DNA from 3 places in the uncultured Butyricimonas sp. genome. Region 2 is predicted to be linked to each of the others. Evidence: riboswitches for the same ligand, from Rfam matches in the RefSeq annotation. Region 2 holds a riboswitch; each other region holds the start of a gene.
The links. Region 2 has a riboswitch for cobalamin ahead of Q5866_RS03885 (DUF5074 domain-containing protein). Riboswitches for the same ligand answer to the same signal wherever they lie in the genome.
Positions count from the first base shown of each region.

Region 1 (5,540 bases), on a different contig from region 2:
TGACGCTAAACGGGATAGCTTGCAGTTCCTCTCTGGGAATGGGTTCAAGCCTGTCATCCATGCAAGAATAACAAAATAAGCTGAATAAAGCAATCCCCAGGGAGAATAATTTCATTTTTCTCATAGATTTGTTTTACTTTAAATGTTTGTACAATAATTGTATTACCTCGTTTTTCTCGTGTTATCTCTTTTCTGTTTATTTTTCACCTCCTTTCTCTGTTTCATTTAAATAAGTTCTCATCGTGTGTTTCGCCCGCAATACCGTGGTGTTGACGATTTTCACTTGCATGGACAGGGCTTCCGCTGCCACTTGGCGAGCCTTTTCCTCTTCTCCCGTTTCCCGGTAAAGGGAAAACAGGTGGAAACAGGGAAGGATATACGCCGGGGTCATGCGTGATGCCAGCGAGAATGCCTCTATTGCCTTGTCGTGCTCGCCCTCGTGCCGGTAACACTCGCCTAGCGAGATTAAAATCAGTTCGTTGCATTGTAAGCGGCGAGCCTGCTTCAGCACGGGGAGGGCTTCCCGGTAGAGTTCTCTCGTGTAGAGTTCTTCTGCGTAGCGTAGCACGAAATCCGGTGAGGCATACAGCGCACGGTAGTACTCTGCGAAACAGGGGGGAAGGATGGATTCCCGCTCTTGCCCCGCTTCCTGTAAATCGGTTTCTACAATTTTTCTGTATCGGTATTCCGCCCCAGTCACGAGGAGGCACGCTAATAGCACGGTTCCAACTGAATATCTTACCCACCGGGGCACGCTCGTGACTCGCCCGACGACTTGCGTGTGCCCGGCGATGCTTGCCGCCGCGACATAAAAAACGCACGTGATGGAAGTGTCCTCGAACGGGTAGCCGAACATTCCGAAAATAAAGATGATGACCACTAACCCGGCATGATACCGTGTTGCGCCATTCACGTGTCGGATGCTGCAAAACACGAGCAGGCAGAATAACGCCAGCCCGATAATACCTTGTTCACAAGCTATTTTGAGGCATTCATTGAAAGCGAAATGATTGTTGCCCGCCACCCGGGCGAAACTTGATGCGGGGTGGTGCAGGAACCACTCGGCTTGATAGGGCATGTATTCGGCGGCGAAGGAAGCGATGCCGTGCCCGAACCACGGGGCGTCCCCGAGCATGAAGAGGGAAACTCCGTACACGAGCAATCTCCCTTTTGCGGAATCCGGTCGAATCAGGTAGACGCCCCAGAGTGCGAGTGCTGCGAGTAGCAAGAGTGCCACGGTCGTGAGCACCGCTTTTTTGTTCCACTTCTTGCCCGTGGGCTTTTTCGCGGGTTTCAGGAATGTCCATGCCAGCCCGCACGCCAAAGCCACCCACGCTGCCCTCGAGTGCGCCAGAATCATCCCGGCGGACACGAATGCCATTCCGGCGAGCACGAGCATTTTATATCCCTTTCTTGTTTGTGTCCCGAGCAGGCGTATCCCGCCGAAAATCGCCATGGCTAAATAGATTCCCCATAGAGCGGGAGTGTTGAAACTGCCCGTTTGCCCGAAATACGCATGATAAGAAGGGATGTTGCCCGAGAATTGCAGTATCCCCCACGCGGATTGAACGATGCCGCCGACGAATAAGGCGGGAAAGATCGTGTCGGCGGCAGACGAGTTTCTTGCCCACGTGTATGCGATAACCGCGGCGAGCCAGTCGAAAAGGATAAAAGTATCATCGAGAACGGGAGAGGTGAAGTAACGGATAAGTGTCCAGCAAAGCAACAACCCGACGAGCGTGTCGTTTTTCCTCCACGAGTAGCTTTCCCGGGAGAGGAGGTATGGGATTAGTGCGAGGGAAAAGAGCACGAGCGAAAAAAAAGCAGCCGAAAGCCCCGTGAAGCAGTGGTCGAGTCGGTAGAGTACTGGAAGCAAAACTATTGCGATGCCTATTGTGATTTTATGTATATTCATGTTGTTGATGTTCTGCCTGTATCGCCGCATAGAAGATGGTGTATTATTTATATTTATAAAAAATTGGATGTAACAAAAATAAATAAAATTATGAAAGTTACAATACCCGCCCCGAGTCTTGTATTCGAGGATGACCTGCGGTAAAACCACCCTAATAATACCCTATTCCTGCCTTATCCCGCTTTCAACTCTAGTGGCCCGCTTTTCCAACGCCGTTCCCCGGCGATGTTGGAAAAGGGATGAACGGGAGGGGAAGCGGAGCGGAGAGATGATAAGGGTAGTATAAGGGTATTATTGGGATGGGATTTCTTCGGGCAATAAAAAGTCCGGTTGAGATGAATAGTATTGAAAAATATATTACTTTTGCCCCCGTTTTGGTGCGGAACCTTCGCTCATGAAGGCGACGCTTAATAGGGAATCCGGTGTGAATCCGGGACTGTACCCGCAGCTGTAAGTTCCTTTACAAGGGATTTTGTACTTCAAATGTCACTGGTGTAATAACTGGGAAGGCAACAAAATCCGGAACAAGTCAGAAGACCTGCCGAACGATGATAACCATAGCTTTCGGGAGAAAAAGCGAGAGGAAAAATATGGATTTTACCTTGAAACTCATGTTACCCTAAAGACTATGTTAATAATGCTTTATTCATTATTAATATATAGTTTGTATGAAAAAAGTTGTTGTATTGGCAGTATTGCTGTTCGCGTGTGTCGGCTCGCTTTTCGCCGAGGATAAAGACAAGCGCAAAAAGAAAAGTATCACGGATACGATTTTTCGTATCGATGAAGTAAGTGTGCTTGAAAAAAGAAAACGTATCGATTTGTTGGGGTTGGATGTACCGTTGCGCTTTGTCCCGATAACGGTAAGTAAACTTTCCGGGCAGATGTTGGAGCGTAAAGGTATCGTGAATCTGGAAGATGCCGTGAAGTTTTTGCCCGGGATTATTCACAAGACAAATCAACTGGGGGCGTTCCAACGATTCTCTATCCGGGGACAAGGGAGCGCGCTTATCATGATTGATGGGATGCGGGATGAGCGAACGGTTAGCCAGAATGTTCCTTACGGGGACTTGTCATCCGTGGAATCCATCGAATTGATAAAGGGACCCGCTTCGGTGTTGGCGGGACATTCTGCCATGGGAGGGGTTTTGAACATCGTGCGCAAGAAGGTAACACCGGATTTTTCAGCTAATGCCCGGATTAGTTATGGTAGTTGGGAAGAAAAACGGGCTACATTGGGTTTCGGGGGAAAGTTGGCGGGACCGCTTGATTACCGGGCGAATATCCATTATTCCACGGGCGACGGTTACCGGCGCACGAACGCGAATAGATTCTCCCTTTATGGGGTTTTAGGCGCGAATGTCGGCAAAGTAGGGAGATTGGAAGTGAGTGGCAGTTACGCGGATGATAAGTACACGACTGAAATAGGGGCCGCACCGACCGTGCGTTATGATGTGTACGAAGTCGGTAAGGATGCCGAGCCTTTTATGAAGAGCGGAGAACGGCATCCTTATGCCGATTATCACGAGATATATAATGATTACGCGAATAATCGGATGAAGCGTAAAGTATGGGACGTGACGGCACGGTACACTCACGTGATATCCGAGAACATGACATTGCGAGAGAGGTTTACTTATTTCCATAGCGATTTGGATTATTGCTGCGTGGAAGGATTGGGGTACCGGACTTCGGAGGAATCTATTTATAAATGGTATTATACCTCGAAAGGTAAAACGACCTATATAAATCTGGATTCTGTGGTGCGAAATAAACCGTTGAACTTTAACCCGGATCATAAACAATTGAGTAATGTGCTGGAATTGACAGGTAACGTGGAGACCGGATTCGTGAAACACCATTATACATTGGGGTGGTCGTATTTCGCGTTTGATTTTGTACAGTATAACGGGTACGGGAGTGATGATTTGTGGGGACCCGGATTGGGTGCTGTGTTGGCATTGAAGAATCCGCAGTTGGTACAAGGCTGGTGGGATTCCAAAATTTCAGCTGCAAGTCTGAAAACCGATAGAACGCATGCCGTGTATTTGCATGATGTGATGGAATTTAGCGACCAATGGAAGGCGATGTTGTCCGGACGCGTGGATTTTTATAACTATAAAACGGCAACAGCAAAGGTTTTGGACGGGAAACAGGACTACAAGAAGGAGAACCGTTCGGAATGGAATAAAGTGAAGACTTCCGCTTTCACGTATCGGGCGGGAGTGGTGTATTTCCCGGTGCCGGAATTGTCATTTTATGCTTCCGCTTCTTCTTTCTTCAATCCGGTGGTGAAGTTCTATAATCCGGATATTATGTATTTGGATAGAAAGGGGAACGAGTTCAATCCCGACACGGATGGCGGAGAAGTGTTTAAGCCGGAGAAAGGAATTTCGGCAGAAGTCGGGGGGCATTACACGTTGAATGAATGGGTGGATGTCAACGCTTCGATTTTCTACACGAGTCGCTATAATATCGTGAAGAGTTTGGGAGATACTACTGTAGTGGTCGACGGCAGTACCGTGACGAAGAATATTCAAGGGCAAGTAGGTCGAGGTATGTCAAAGGGATTTGATTTTGAGATTGTGGTTCGTCCTCTTCCGACGCTTCGGTTTACGACGGGATTGAGTTGGGCGGAATATCGTTTGCGACAGATAGCGGAGAGTGGACGATTCTCGAAATACAAGGAAGAAAATAAGAATGTGCGTGAAACAGGTGTGCCTCGTACAACTTTTTACGCGTATGCCGATTACACGATTCCCACGGGGGTGTTGAAGAACTTGTCGTTCCAATTAAGCGGAAATTTCAAGGATAAGGTGTTCTCCGATATCAAGGAACGAATTTACACTCCGGCGTTGTGGCTGATGGATGCGGGAATATATTACACGATTAAAGGGCATGTGAATCTGGCTTTGAATATTAATAATTTGTTTGACAAGGAGTATTTCGAGAAAACAACTGTACTGGGAAAACCCCGGAATTATCAGGCATCCGTGTCATATACTTTTTAGTTTCGCCGAAGGCGAAAGTTACAGGTTGGCAGGTTACAAGTTGGCAGGTTACAAGTTAGTATTTGATTTGTAACCTGCTAATTTGTTGTTTATGAAATCTGTGGAAATATTTTGCGGGGTAGACGTCAGAATGCAGACTTATTGGCTACTTTTGTCAAAAAATAGAATAGTCATTATAATATAAGAATATGAAAAAGTTTGTATTGTTTTTATTTGTTTTGGTCTTTGCTGCCTGTGCAGGTGTTTGTGCGCAAGATACGGTGAAGCAGGATACCGTGAAACCTGAAGGGTATAAGTTTACGGACATTAAGAGATTGCCCGCTACTTCCGTGAAAGATCAGTTCCGTGCCGGGACTTGTTGGTCGTGGTCTACGGCTTCTTTTCTGGAGTCGGAGATGATGCGACAGGGAAAAGATTCGGTTAATCTTTCGGCTATTTATTTCGTGAAACATGCTTACAGTGACAAGGCGGAGAAGTACGTGCGTTTGCATGGCGTGTTGAATTTTGCCGTGGGTGGTGCTTCGTCGGATGTAATTAACATGGCGAAGAAGTACGGGATTGTGCCTCTTGAGGTGTTCAAGGGTTTGAATTACGGGGAGCCGAATCATGTGTTC
Region 1 covers NZ_CAUFYA010000023.1:71,801-77,340, reverse strand. The annotation lists partial or broken gene Q5866_RS11360 (hypothetical protein) at 1-124, opposite strand, end outside; gene Q5866_RS11355 (O-antigen ligase family protein) at 197-1,915, opposite strand; cobalamin riboswitch at 2,274-2,476, shown strand; gene Q5866_RS11350 (TonB-dependent siderophore receptor) at 2,584-4,926, shown strand; gene Q5866_RS11345 (aminopeptidase C) at 5,115-5,540, shown strand, end outside.
Region 1: linked by a shared signal. The riboswitch ahead of Q5866_RS11350 (TonB-dependent siderophore receptor) and the one ahead of Q5866_RS03885 (DUF5074 domain-containing protein) in region 2 are both predicted to bind cobalamin.

Region 2 (5,540 bases):
GGGAGTATCCACGTGGTCGGCGGGCGTGGTATTCAACCTTTGGGAAAAAGAGTTGCAGGTAAAGGGGAATATGGCTTACAACTATCGGTTCCCAAGCATGAACGACCTCTATTGGCGACCGGGAGGCAACCCGGAGGTGAAGCCGGAAGACGGGTACTCGTATGACGCTTCCGTGGCTTACCGGAAACACTTGTACCGGGGGTTATCGCTGGACGCAGAGGTATCGGGCTACTTGATGTATATCGACAACTGGATACTATGGTTGCCCAAGGACGGGAATCAATGGGTGTGGACGCCGCAGAATCACCGCAACGTGCGCTCGGAAGGCGTGGAACTGTACGGGAAGCTGACATACGAGACGGGGGATTTAAAGGTGAACGCATCCGGCAATTACAGTTGGTCGCAATCCCGTACCCGCAAGAAACAGCACGAGGACGACGGCTCTTACATGAAACAGATTCCTTACGTGCCACGCTTCAAATGGAACGTGCGGGTTGCCGCCGATTACCGGGGAGCCTTTTTCTCGTGGCAAGTAACTTACATCGGGCGACGCTTTATCACGACTGACCAAGCATACGCTACCGACCCCTATTCGGTACACAATATATTGGCGGGTTACCGTCACGAGTTCCGTAACGGGATGAGCCTCACCCCGCAGATACGAGTGGACAATTTACTGGACACTTATTACGAATCCACGCAGTATTACCCGATGCCGTTGCGAAACTGCCTCGTGTCGCTGATGTGGGAATTTTAGAGGAAGAATAAACAAGTTAATAATATTACATGATGAAAATTAGAATTATGAAGAAGTTTTATTTAGCACTTTTGTTTTTGGGAATATTTGTAGGATTCTTGAGTTCTTGTAGTGATGATGATGAATGTACACCTCTACCAGCACCCCCGATCATTAATATCACGAGTGGTAACTTATCTATGCATATTGGAGATTCAATCATACTGAAGGCATCTGTAGCCAGTCCTACAGAAACCACTTTCAGTTGGATATTAGACACCACAGAAGTTTCCACGGATTCCATTTACGTGTTCAAATCCGAATATAGCGGACTTTTTGACGTGAAACTCACAGCTACAAATTCCGATGGAACTGTTGCTACAACAACCTCTATCACCGTGCAACCGGGAGAATACAAAAACGGAACATTTGTTTTAAGCGAAAATAACTCTTTACTGACATTTATCAGTCCGGAAGGAAAAGTGACCACAGATGCATACACGGATGAAAACGGGACAAAATTGGGAAGCGTAAATCAAGATATATTTATCAAGAACCACAAAATGTATATCGTTTCACAAAATGGAGGCGGTGATGGATTCCTTGTAATCGCAAACGCGGAAACCTTGAAAAAAATAAAAGGTTTTCAAACAGAATTAAACGGGAAGGTTAACTGGCCTACCCACGTGGCTGTATTAGGAGATGATGATATTTATTTGCGCGACAATAACGGAGTAAAAAGATTTCAACCGTCAACCGGAACCGTAACCCTTATTGAAGGAACAAGCGGAGCACGGAAAAACACAATGGCTGTTGCTGACGGTAAGGTTTTCGCTTCGGTGAAAAACACGGTTGTAGTGATTGAAGCCGGTAAAGACATAATCAGCAGCACGATCAATTTCGACGGGGAAGTTTCCGGGGTAATCAAAGCTTCCGACGGCAACTTGTGGGTATCCGACAGATCAGGTAAAATCACGAAGGTGGACGCGAAAACTTATCAAAAAATAGGCATGAATGATATTCCAACAGAAGTTGCTAGTGTTTGGAATACCACGTACGCCGCAGCACCCGGAATTACAGCTAAAGGCGACACGTTATATATAAGCGGGTTAACTTCCAAAATATATCGTCATATTTTCAGCACGAAAGAAACGAAATTAATGGTGGATGCCAAAACGATGGTCGACAACGTCGGTATCGTCTACAACACGTGCGCTGTTCACCCGCTTACCGGAGAAGTTTATCTAAATTCCATAAAAGGATACGGACAAAACTACAAAATTAATAACATCAGTGTATTCAACTTTAGCGGGGATGAACCAGAATTAAGTGCAAATTACGAAAATTACACGGCATTCCCTGCCGGCACGTTCTTCACTTATAATTTTGAATAAACCGACCATGAAAAAGAATTTACTCTATATATTAGCTATTCTGGTTATCACGGGAATGTGGAGTTCCTGTAGCGATAATGATGGCGGAGAAGATGAACCGGAGATGCCTCTTACCGCACCGGAGGTGTCTGTACAGAACTTGAGCTTGAAAAATGCTATTCTTCCCTCAAAAACGGTAAGATTAAGAGCGAATATCATCAACACCACACGTGCTGACCTGCAATGGTTCGTGGATGGGAAGGCAACATCAACAGACACGATATACGAATTCTCGTCCGCCACAGAGGGAGAGTATAAAATCAAGGTGACGGCATCCAACATCTTGGGCGAGGCATCGGACAGCACGTATATCACGGTACAGGACGGTTTCAAAATCTCGGACGTCACGAACTGGACGGGTGAAGGCGATTGCCGTTCGGTGCTGGCGATACAATGGGTAAAACCGGAGGTGGAGGATTTATTGCACCCGGCAGACGAGGATGTCTTTTTCCGGGCGTGGGGATACAAGTGGAATAAACCGCAAAAAGGGAAGATATCCCCCACGGGATTTGACATGATTAAAGCCATTGCCAAGAGTGATCCCCGCTTGTTCGTCATCGTTTCGAGCGATGCCCTCGGGGCTACTATCAAGGGATTCGGTTATGACGGCAACGGTGACGGGAAAATCTCGATTGAAAGCGATGATTTCGTGCACAACGAAAGAGAATACAAGGGAATTTCCTTGACAGAGGCGGATTTCACGGATGGCATATACGTGCAAGAACAAGAGGATAACATTGATGACGTCAGGGTTACCAGCGAGGGCGACTGGTGGATGGGCGGCTGGTACGTGGCTTATGCATCCTACTGGTTGGGATACGGGGAAGCCGTACTGGAAGCGGAAGAGTACGAGTATTCCAATTTCTACGCCAGTAACCGGGAACTGGAAGACGAGTGCTGGGATGCATGGACATTCTCCCCGATTAATAATGCGGAACAAAATATCCTACCCATACCCCGCTTGTTGAAAGCAGCAGGCATCAAATAGCAATAGCATATTCCAAAATACTTAACTAAAAAATAATTTTATACTTGAGCTCCCGGATGATCCGGGAGCTTTTTTACTTCCACATCATCAATACATTTTAAGAATAGACTAAAAGGAGTGCGATTTGAATATAAAATAAAAAAAAAATACTTGATTATTTAACATCATTCCTCTATCTTCGCGAAGAATAATGGAAGTGAGTGGTGTCTCGATTCGCGAATCGCGTTTCGGGATGAAAAGGGAATCAGGTGCAAATCCTGAACAGAATCCCCTGCTGTAAGTTTCACTATACTTCCCGGGCATACTTTATCCACTGTCCCCGACACGAGGGACGGGAAGGAAGCCCCGGAGAAGGAAACGAGTCAGAAGACCTGCCACAAGCTAATATGTTTCATGTTCAATGGGAAAGGAGAACATAAACGCCAGTACCGTTTACAAGTCGATATTTGACGCCATCTTTTTCCTACAAACAGAAATGTTTGTATCCACGTGGGATACATGGGTATGAATTAATTATTGCGTTTTTTAATATATAAAATTAATTCAAAAAAAAAAAAACAGTTATGAAGAAGTTGTATTTCTTTTTTATCGTGTGGGGATTGATGATCTCGTTGTTTAGCGCGTGTAGTGATGATGATGACTACATCCCAACCTTGCCCATCGTGGGTTTCGCGCAAGGGAATTATTCCATGGAGTTGACGGATTCCATCGTGTTCAGGGCGGAAGTTACCAATGCTTTGGAAAACACGTTTAGTTGGGCGCTGGACAACGATGAGGTTTCGACAGGTGACACATACGTGTTCAAAGCAGAAAACAGCGGCACCTACCAACTAGCCCTGACCGCAAAAAATTCAGACGGCACGACGACCAAAACCGCAACGATTACCGTGAATCCCGGTAAGTATAAAAACGGGACTTTTATACTGAATGAAGGGTTAGTTACGACTCACGGCTCGTTGATTTACATCAGCCCGGAAGGAGATATTACCCCTAATGTATATTACAAGGTGAACGGCGAGTATTTAGGAGATGTGTGCCAAGACCTATATATCAAAAACAACAAAATGTATATCGTATCCCAAAATGGAGGAAACGGGGGTGGTTTTCTAACCATTTGCAATGCTGAAACATTAAAAAAAGAACGTTCTTTTCATGATCCTTTTATCTTAGGAATAGACACGAGTTATTATGAAGACGAGGGAAAGATGGTGCAAGTAATCGATACCACTTTCTCGTATTGGCCAACACACATTGCCGTATTAGGAGATGACGATATCTATATACGTGATAATAGGAACGGCATCTTCCTAATGCACCCGTCAACAGTGGCAAATGATCACAGAGCGACTCTAATCAAAGGCACCCAAGGCGCCCGGAAAAATACCATGGCTGTGGCAGAAGGAAAATTATTTGCCTCACGAAGAAACACGGTCATAGTTATCGAACGAGGCAAAAACGAGGTTGCACATACAATTGCATTCGGGAAGAAACAGATTTCCGGGCTAATCAAAGCCACAGACGGAAACCTTTGGGCCTCGGATGAAGGCGGTATTATCTATAAAATCGACCCGAAATCATATGAAATATTAGCACAAAATCAATTGGAAGGTGAAGCAGCCTCACTTTTGCGTATCAGAGCATCGCAACCTGCCGCACCGAACATCACTGCCAAGGGAGATACGATATATATCAGCAACACGACCACAACAATTTATCGTCACATTTTCAGTACAAATGAAACAAAATACATGATTGATGCCAAAAATTGGATTCCCGCTTCTTCTGATTTCTGGGAAGGGAACTACGCGAGTAAGCCATTGGTATATAATACTTGTGCTGTTCATCCTATCACGGGAGAGGTCTTTTTAAACACGGTAAAAGGAATTGGCTCACAACGCCACACGAACCATATCACGATTTTTGATTTCAGCCGCATTAATCCCGAGAGCGAAAATTATGCCAGAATAAGTCGTGATTACGCAAATTACACGGATTATCCTGCTAATGTATTCTTTACCTATAACTTCAAGTAAATCATTAAAACAATCACAACAATGAGAAATTTATTATCAAAATCTTTCATAGCCTTATTATTTATCGGCTTTTTAGCTTCTTGTAACGAGGATACATCCATCTTAGCGGAAATGGAAGATTTAAAAACAAACACAACGCCTTTAGTTGTAAATGAAAATCTTCAATCCGTCAATTCTATTAATGATATCCAAAACTGGACAGGAACGGGAAATAACCGTTCCGCACTTACGATCCAATGGGTAACAGCCTCAGATATTGAGAATCCCACTGATGATGAAATTCATTTCTTGGCATGGGGATACCGTTGGACTTCCGGTGCAACGGGAATAGATATGGTTAAAGCTATCGC
Region 2 covers NZ_CAUFYA010000005.1:114,113-119,652, forward strand. The annotation lists gene Q5866_RS03870 (TonB-dependent siderophore receptor) at 1-757, shown strand, start outside; gene Q5866_RS03875 (DUF5074 domain-containing protein) at 805-2,130, shown strand; gene Q5866_RS03880 (PKD domain containing protein) at 2,138-3,157, shown strand; cobalamin riboswitch at 3,342-3,551, shown strand; gene Q5866_RS03885 (DUF5074 domain-containing protein) at 3,721-5,190, shown strand; gene Q5866_RS03890 (hypothetical protein) at 5,212-5,540, shown strand, end outside.

Region 3 (5,540 bases), 110 kb from region 2:
TGTAATCATGTGATTAGTCTATGTCGTCGGTCTTTTCGTATTTCTTTTTCTTCACGATGATGTCTTCCCGTTTGTGGGTAGAGGCGAATTTAGCGTGACGGATGAACAGGTCTTGTATCGCCTCGTTTTGTCCCAGCCCCTCGAGGATGACGTTGACTTTATAACCTTTCTTTTCCAGTTCCTCTTTCCAGTCCCCGGCAATATCGTTTTTGGCATGGTCGCCCGCCACGAACATGAAGGGGACGAGGGTCACTTCCCGTGCCTTGTTGGCTTCCAGTTCCCGGATGACGTCATCCATGGCGGGATAGCCTTCGATGGTTCCCACGTGGTAGTTCTTGTGACCTTGTGCTTTCATCACGTAGTCGAGCATCCCGTAGGAAGAGTTTGCCGGGTGGTAAGTGCCGTGGCACACGAAGACACAATCGCCTTTCGCCTTTCCCCGGAGCGATGCGGCAAGGGCTTGTACGGTTGCCTTGTAGTCTTCCGGGGTGTAGAGCAGGGCGTTGCCCAGCCGGATGTCTTTGAATTTGTCGCGGTAGAGAGCCACTTCCTTGCGCAAGGCTTCCATCTCGATGCCCTCGATGATGTTCGTGGGTTGGATGATGAGGTGGGTGTAGCCGTCCGCTATGAGTTGGTTCATTGCTTCCACGGGATTCGGTTTCACGATGCCTTTTTCTTTCAAACGGCGCATAATCATGCGGGAGGTGTAGGCTTCCCGGACTTCGATGCCGGGGAATGCCTTTGCCGCTTTTTTATTGATTGCCTCGATGGTGAGGATGCGGGTGTCGTCGTGTGTTGTCCCGAAGTGAACCATAAGAAGGGCTATTTTGTCATTCGGTCCGAGGGTTTTGAATATATCGGATTCCTTGAAACCTTCGCCATGACCGAAGGCGGATATGCTTGTTAATAAAAGAAAGGCTATTAATATGTTTTTCATGATATCGGTTTTATTTCGTGAAACGGATTACAAGACTGGCGAAGAATGTTCTGCCGGGGTTGAGAGTTGCGTAGTTCACGCCGTTGGGGCGGTCGTCCGTCCAGTCGAAGAGGTTGTCAATCCCGGCGTTCAGTTCAAACAGGAAGTTACCCACGGGTGCGAAAGTATGCGTGGTGGCAAGGTTCCAAAGTTGGTACTTGGGAGCACTGGTGTCGGTGATTTTACCTGTTTTGGAGTCTACCTTGTAAATGTATTTCGAACCTTGTATTCTCCCGTTGACATTCACGTGCAGGCGGTATTTGTTCCACTCGTGTGTCCAGCCTCCCCGGAAGGTGGCGGCGTGTCTTACCGATTCGCTTAGGCGGCGTCCTTCCCCGTCGGCAGCGTAAACGCAGTTGTAAGCCCCCGCGGCGGAGAATCCTGCCCCGAGGTAGCTGTTCACGGAGATGTCGAAGCCTTTGATGCTCGCCTTGTCGAGGTTGTGGTACACGTTACGGGTTTTTATTCCATTGGCTTTATCTTCGTCCGTGGCCCCGATATCGTATTTCTCGATAATGTCTTTCACGTCATTGATATACCCGTTCGCGGAAATATTGAGGTATTTCCCGGTATACTCCACGTTCACGTTATAATAATTCGCTTTTTCCGGTTTCAAGTCGGGATTCCCGATGGTGATGGCTCCCCGGGCTTCGTAGTCGTAATATAGTTCCTGTATGCTGGGTGTTTTGAATCCGGCGGCATAGGAAGTTCTGAAGTTGAACGAGCCGAGCGTGTACATGAGGGCAATCTTCGGGGTGAAGCGGTTCTTGAACATCTCGTTGTAAACGTAACGGAAACCGGGGAGGATTTGTAGATTCTTCCATACACGGATTTCATCCTGCGCGTACACGGCGAGCGTGTAGATTTCTTTCGGTTCGTCGAGGCTGCCGGGATTTTTCATGTAGTCGTTAGCGTATTCCGTACCGAGCGTGAGTTTGTTGTATTCGCCCACCCGGAATACGCCTTTCAGGTTCCCGTTGTAATATTTTTGGCGCTTGGTCAATTCTTCATCCCCAACCCGGAATGTCGTGTCTTTTTTGTCAAGTTGGGCAACCGTGTAGAGTTTGTTGTACTCGTAATTGTCCATGTAAAGGTCGAGGGAGATGTACGCTCCATCGTTCATGAAGTATTTTCCGCCCAAGCCGAAATTGTAGTCCATGTAGGTGAGGTCGTATTGGTACGCCCCGTCGTTTTTCTTTTCTTGTACCGGACGATTTACTTCCCGGTTGAAATAACTTCCTTGCGCGCAAAGTTTCAATTGCTCGTTGGGCGCGTAAGTGAAGTGTTGGGTAACAATATTGGAATGGAATTTACTGGATGATTCGCTTCTCGTGGGGATGACCGTGTCGCCGCTGATTTCATTGGGGTTTAATTGCCATCCGCCCATTTGCCGTCTTTGATAAGAGGTGGAGGAAGTGAATTTACCGAAATTAAAATCAACACTGGCGTTTTGCGAGAAGCTGGATTCTCCCCCGAAACGGGTTTTCGACTGCACGCTGATAGGGTCTTTCGGTTGTTCGATGATAACGTTGATTACCCCGGCGATGGCGTCCGAACCGTAGAGGGCGGAAGCTGCACCTTTCAATATCTCGATGCGTTTCACCCGTCCCATGTCAATACGCGACAAGTCGGTATTGTTGGAAACATCTCCCGCCACTTTCTTCCCGTTGACGAGAATCAAGATGTATTTGTTGCTCATGCCGTTGAGCGTGAAGTACGAGCCCATGACCGTGGGGCGAATATTGAACGCGGGGTTCAGCAACAGAAGGGCGTCCTCGAAGGAGTTTACTCCTGCCTGCCTTAAGTCCGACCCGCTAATCACTTCTACCGGGACGGGCGAATCTTTCAATCGGCGGTGGGTTCCTGTTCCCGTCACCACGACCTGATTCAAGTTTACCGGGGTGGCGAGTAACTGGAATAATATGTCACTTTTGTTTCCGTTCACTTTCATGGAACCGACCTCGTAACCGGAGTAGCTGGCACGAAGCGTGTAAGTCCCGTCGGGTATTTTTTCCAGAATGAATTCGCCCTTGTTATTCGTGGCGATACCGATGCTTGTTCCGACTAACCGAACATTTGCCCCGGCAAGAGCTTTACCGGTTTTGGCATCTACAACTTTCCCCTTTAAGGTGATTTCTGCAAAAGCGACGCTCGCTAATGCTACTACGAATAATGTAGTCAGCGCTACAAATTTCTTCATGTAAGATTAAGTTTAAAAGTTCATAATGGTACTCCTGACCCCGGGAATACGCTATTACCTGTTTTGCTTTGGCAGGTCTCCTGACTACGCCTAAGAAAAGTACCTTCCCGTCCGCGAGGACAGTGGTGCAAGAACTTTCCTTTGAATCTCCTTGCGGAGAAACGGGCATCACAGTAGCGGGCACTGTGTCGGATTCTAACCGACTTCCCTCTTGTGCGCTAATGGGATATTAACACATCACCAAAGACTCCGCGAATGTATGCAGATTCCATTAAAAAATACAATGAAACGGAGAAAATTTGTACTCTATTGGTTTTAGGATGCTTGTTTTACCAAAATGTGATTACGCCATTTTCATACGTGAATATTCTTTCTTCCACGCCAGTGGTCAGATTGCGCAACCAATATAGTGCGTTTTTTGGCACGTTGTCATATTCTAGGTAAAAATTGCATCCTTCTTGTATGCCTAACGATTGCCAGCCGTCCCGGTCGTGGTATAGTAACTTGTATAAATTGCCGGGGTAAATCCCGTTGCCATCATTTCTAGGCAGGCAGACGAGTTCGTCGATTGTTACGGGTGTATCGAAATGTAAGGTTAGAAATGTATTGTATAACGAAACATTAGTTAGAGGGTTGCCGTCAATGGCGGCATGGTACAGAGAATCAGTTATCGCTTGTAGTTTTTCACCTCTCGAGTTAAAAAAATACAATTCTGCAATATATTTCTCTCTACCGCTTTGGGGAATGCGGTACCATTGGTATTTTTTATCGGGATGCATGTTCCTGGCTTTGAAGAATAGTTTTTTCGATGGCTCAAGTACAAAGACCGTGTCCACTCGTGAAAATTCTTTATCGTTGGAGGCTTCAATAATAGTGCCGTTTAAGGTGTTAAGATATTTGTGTAAGGCGTTTGTTAAATCCGGATTCTTTCGTTCCAAGTGTAATGTATGTTTTTGGGGGCTAGGGATAAGGTAGTGGGTATCTCCTTTTGTGTCAAGAATGAACGGGTAGTTGAATGGATGATACATGCCGGTGGAATCGTAATAGACAGGTAGGTAAGCGATGTTTTTTGCCAATTCACTGAATTTCGCTTTGTTATTTGAAACCTTTCCGGCTGCAATAGGTTTCCATTCAAGGTTATTAAACACGCATAGGTATGCGTGTCGAGGGGAATAGGAAGAATTGTTTTCTATTTGGATATCGGTGGTGTAGCAGTATGAATCCGTCACGTCTTGCATGAACGGGTCTTTGAAGAATTCGGGGATGAATTCTTCTTCTTCGGGTACGAGGAAAGGATTACGAGAAAATGTATTCCGGTATACTTTTGCGGTTCTACGGTCAAACGCACCTTTAATGGTGAAGGATTTATAAAGGTATGGTGGTTCGGAGCACCAATAATGGTAACCGTTGCGGTTCGAGTAAAAAGGAATACAATCAATGATAGAAGGGATACCTAGTGAGCGATGCGCAAGCATAGTGTTGTATGTGATGAAATAACAGTCCCCGAACGGATTCAATAATTTGAAAATGGAAGAGCCCCCGTTTTTAGGATCGTTTAACGTGAAATTTGATGCTAGTTTCTCGAGATCATGCTTGAGTGTAGACAAGGGAATATCGAAGGAAGTAACCTGCATGGAATCTCGCCATAGGTCTAGGCGTTCATGCTTGAAACGATAGGGAAGGATGTACTCGATAAAGAAATCAAAAGGGATGATCTCGAGTAACCCTTGCTTGTTGATCAATTCAAACGAGGCATCAATGTGTCGGATCAGGTAGTCTGCCGTAATGTATTTTACGTCTTCTTCACGTCGAATGTTTTTATCGTCTTGAATAAAATGATCGAGTGTAATATCGTACAATTTTTTGTAGTAGTAAGAGCATGTTGTATCTTGATCTATTATTTGTCGATAAGCATCTATTTTGTCACCCCTTAGCGTGTAATGTCCCGGCATATTTTCGATCAGGAAACGTGCCGCTTGTAATTTCAAGCTATCGGCGGGTGCGGAATAATGATGTAGCACTTTCTCGAGTTCTGGTCGGTTATCTCTGCTGAGTGTGAGTGCTTGTTCTAGCTTGGATGGAGTGCAACAAGCTGTTAGTATGGTTATAAGGTAACTGGATAGTATTATTGACAGTTTCATGTTTGTGTTATATTCTCATAAGTTTAAAAATGAGATTGTGCTTAAAATGGGTTATTCTGATTATGTTGTATACTTAATAGTAAGTGTAAAAGGATGAGTATCCCTCATCCTTTTTTTGTACTTATTAATTATTTCAGATCGCGTATATTAGAGCATTTTATAGCGAATACTCGTTCTAATCTTTTGGCATTCTTGTATATATGCCAATTTTTGTTATATGTCA
Region 3 covers NZ_CAUFYA010000005.1:1,494-7,033, reverse strand. The annotation lists gene Q5866_RS03430 (PepSY domain-containing protein) at 1-9, opposite strand, end outside; gene Q5866_RS03425 (sirohydrochlorin cobaltochelatase) at 14-937, opposite strand; gene Q5866_RS03420 (TonB-dependent receptor) at 948-3,176, opposite strand; cobalamin riboswitch at 3,229-3,436, opposite strand; gene Q5866_RS03415 (hypothetical protein) at 3,506-5,317, opposite strand; gene Q5866_RS03410 (hypothetical protein) at 5,446-5,540, opposite strand, start outside.
Region 3: linked by a shared signal. The riboswitch ahead of Q5866_RS03420 (TonB-dependent receptor) and the one ahead of Q5866_RS03885 (DUF5074 domain-containing protein) in region 2 are both predicted to bind cobalamin.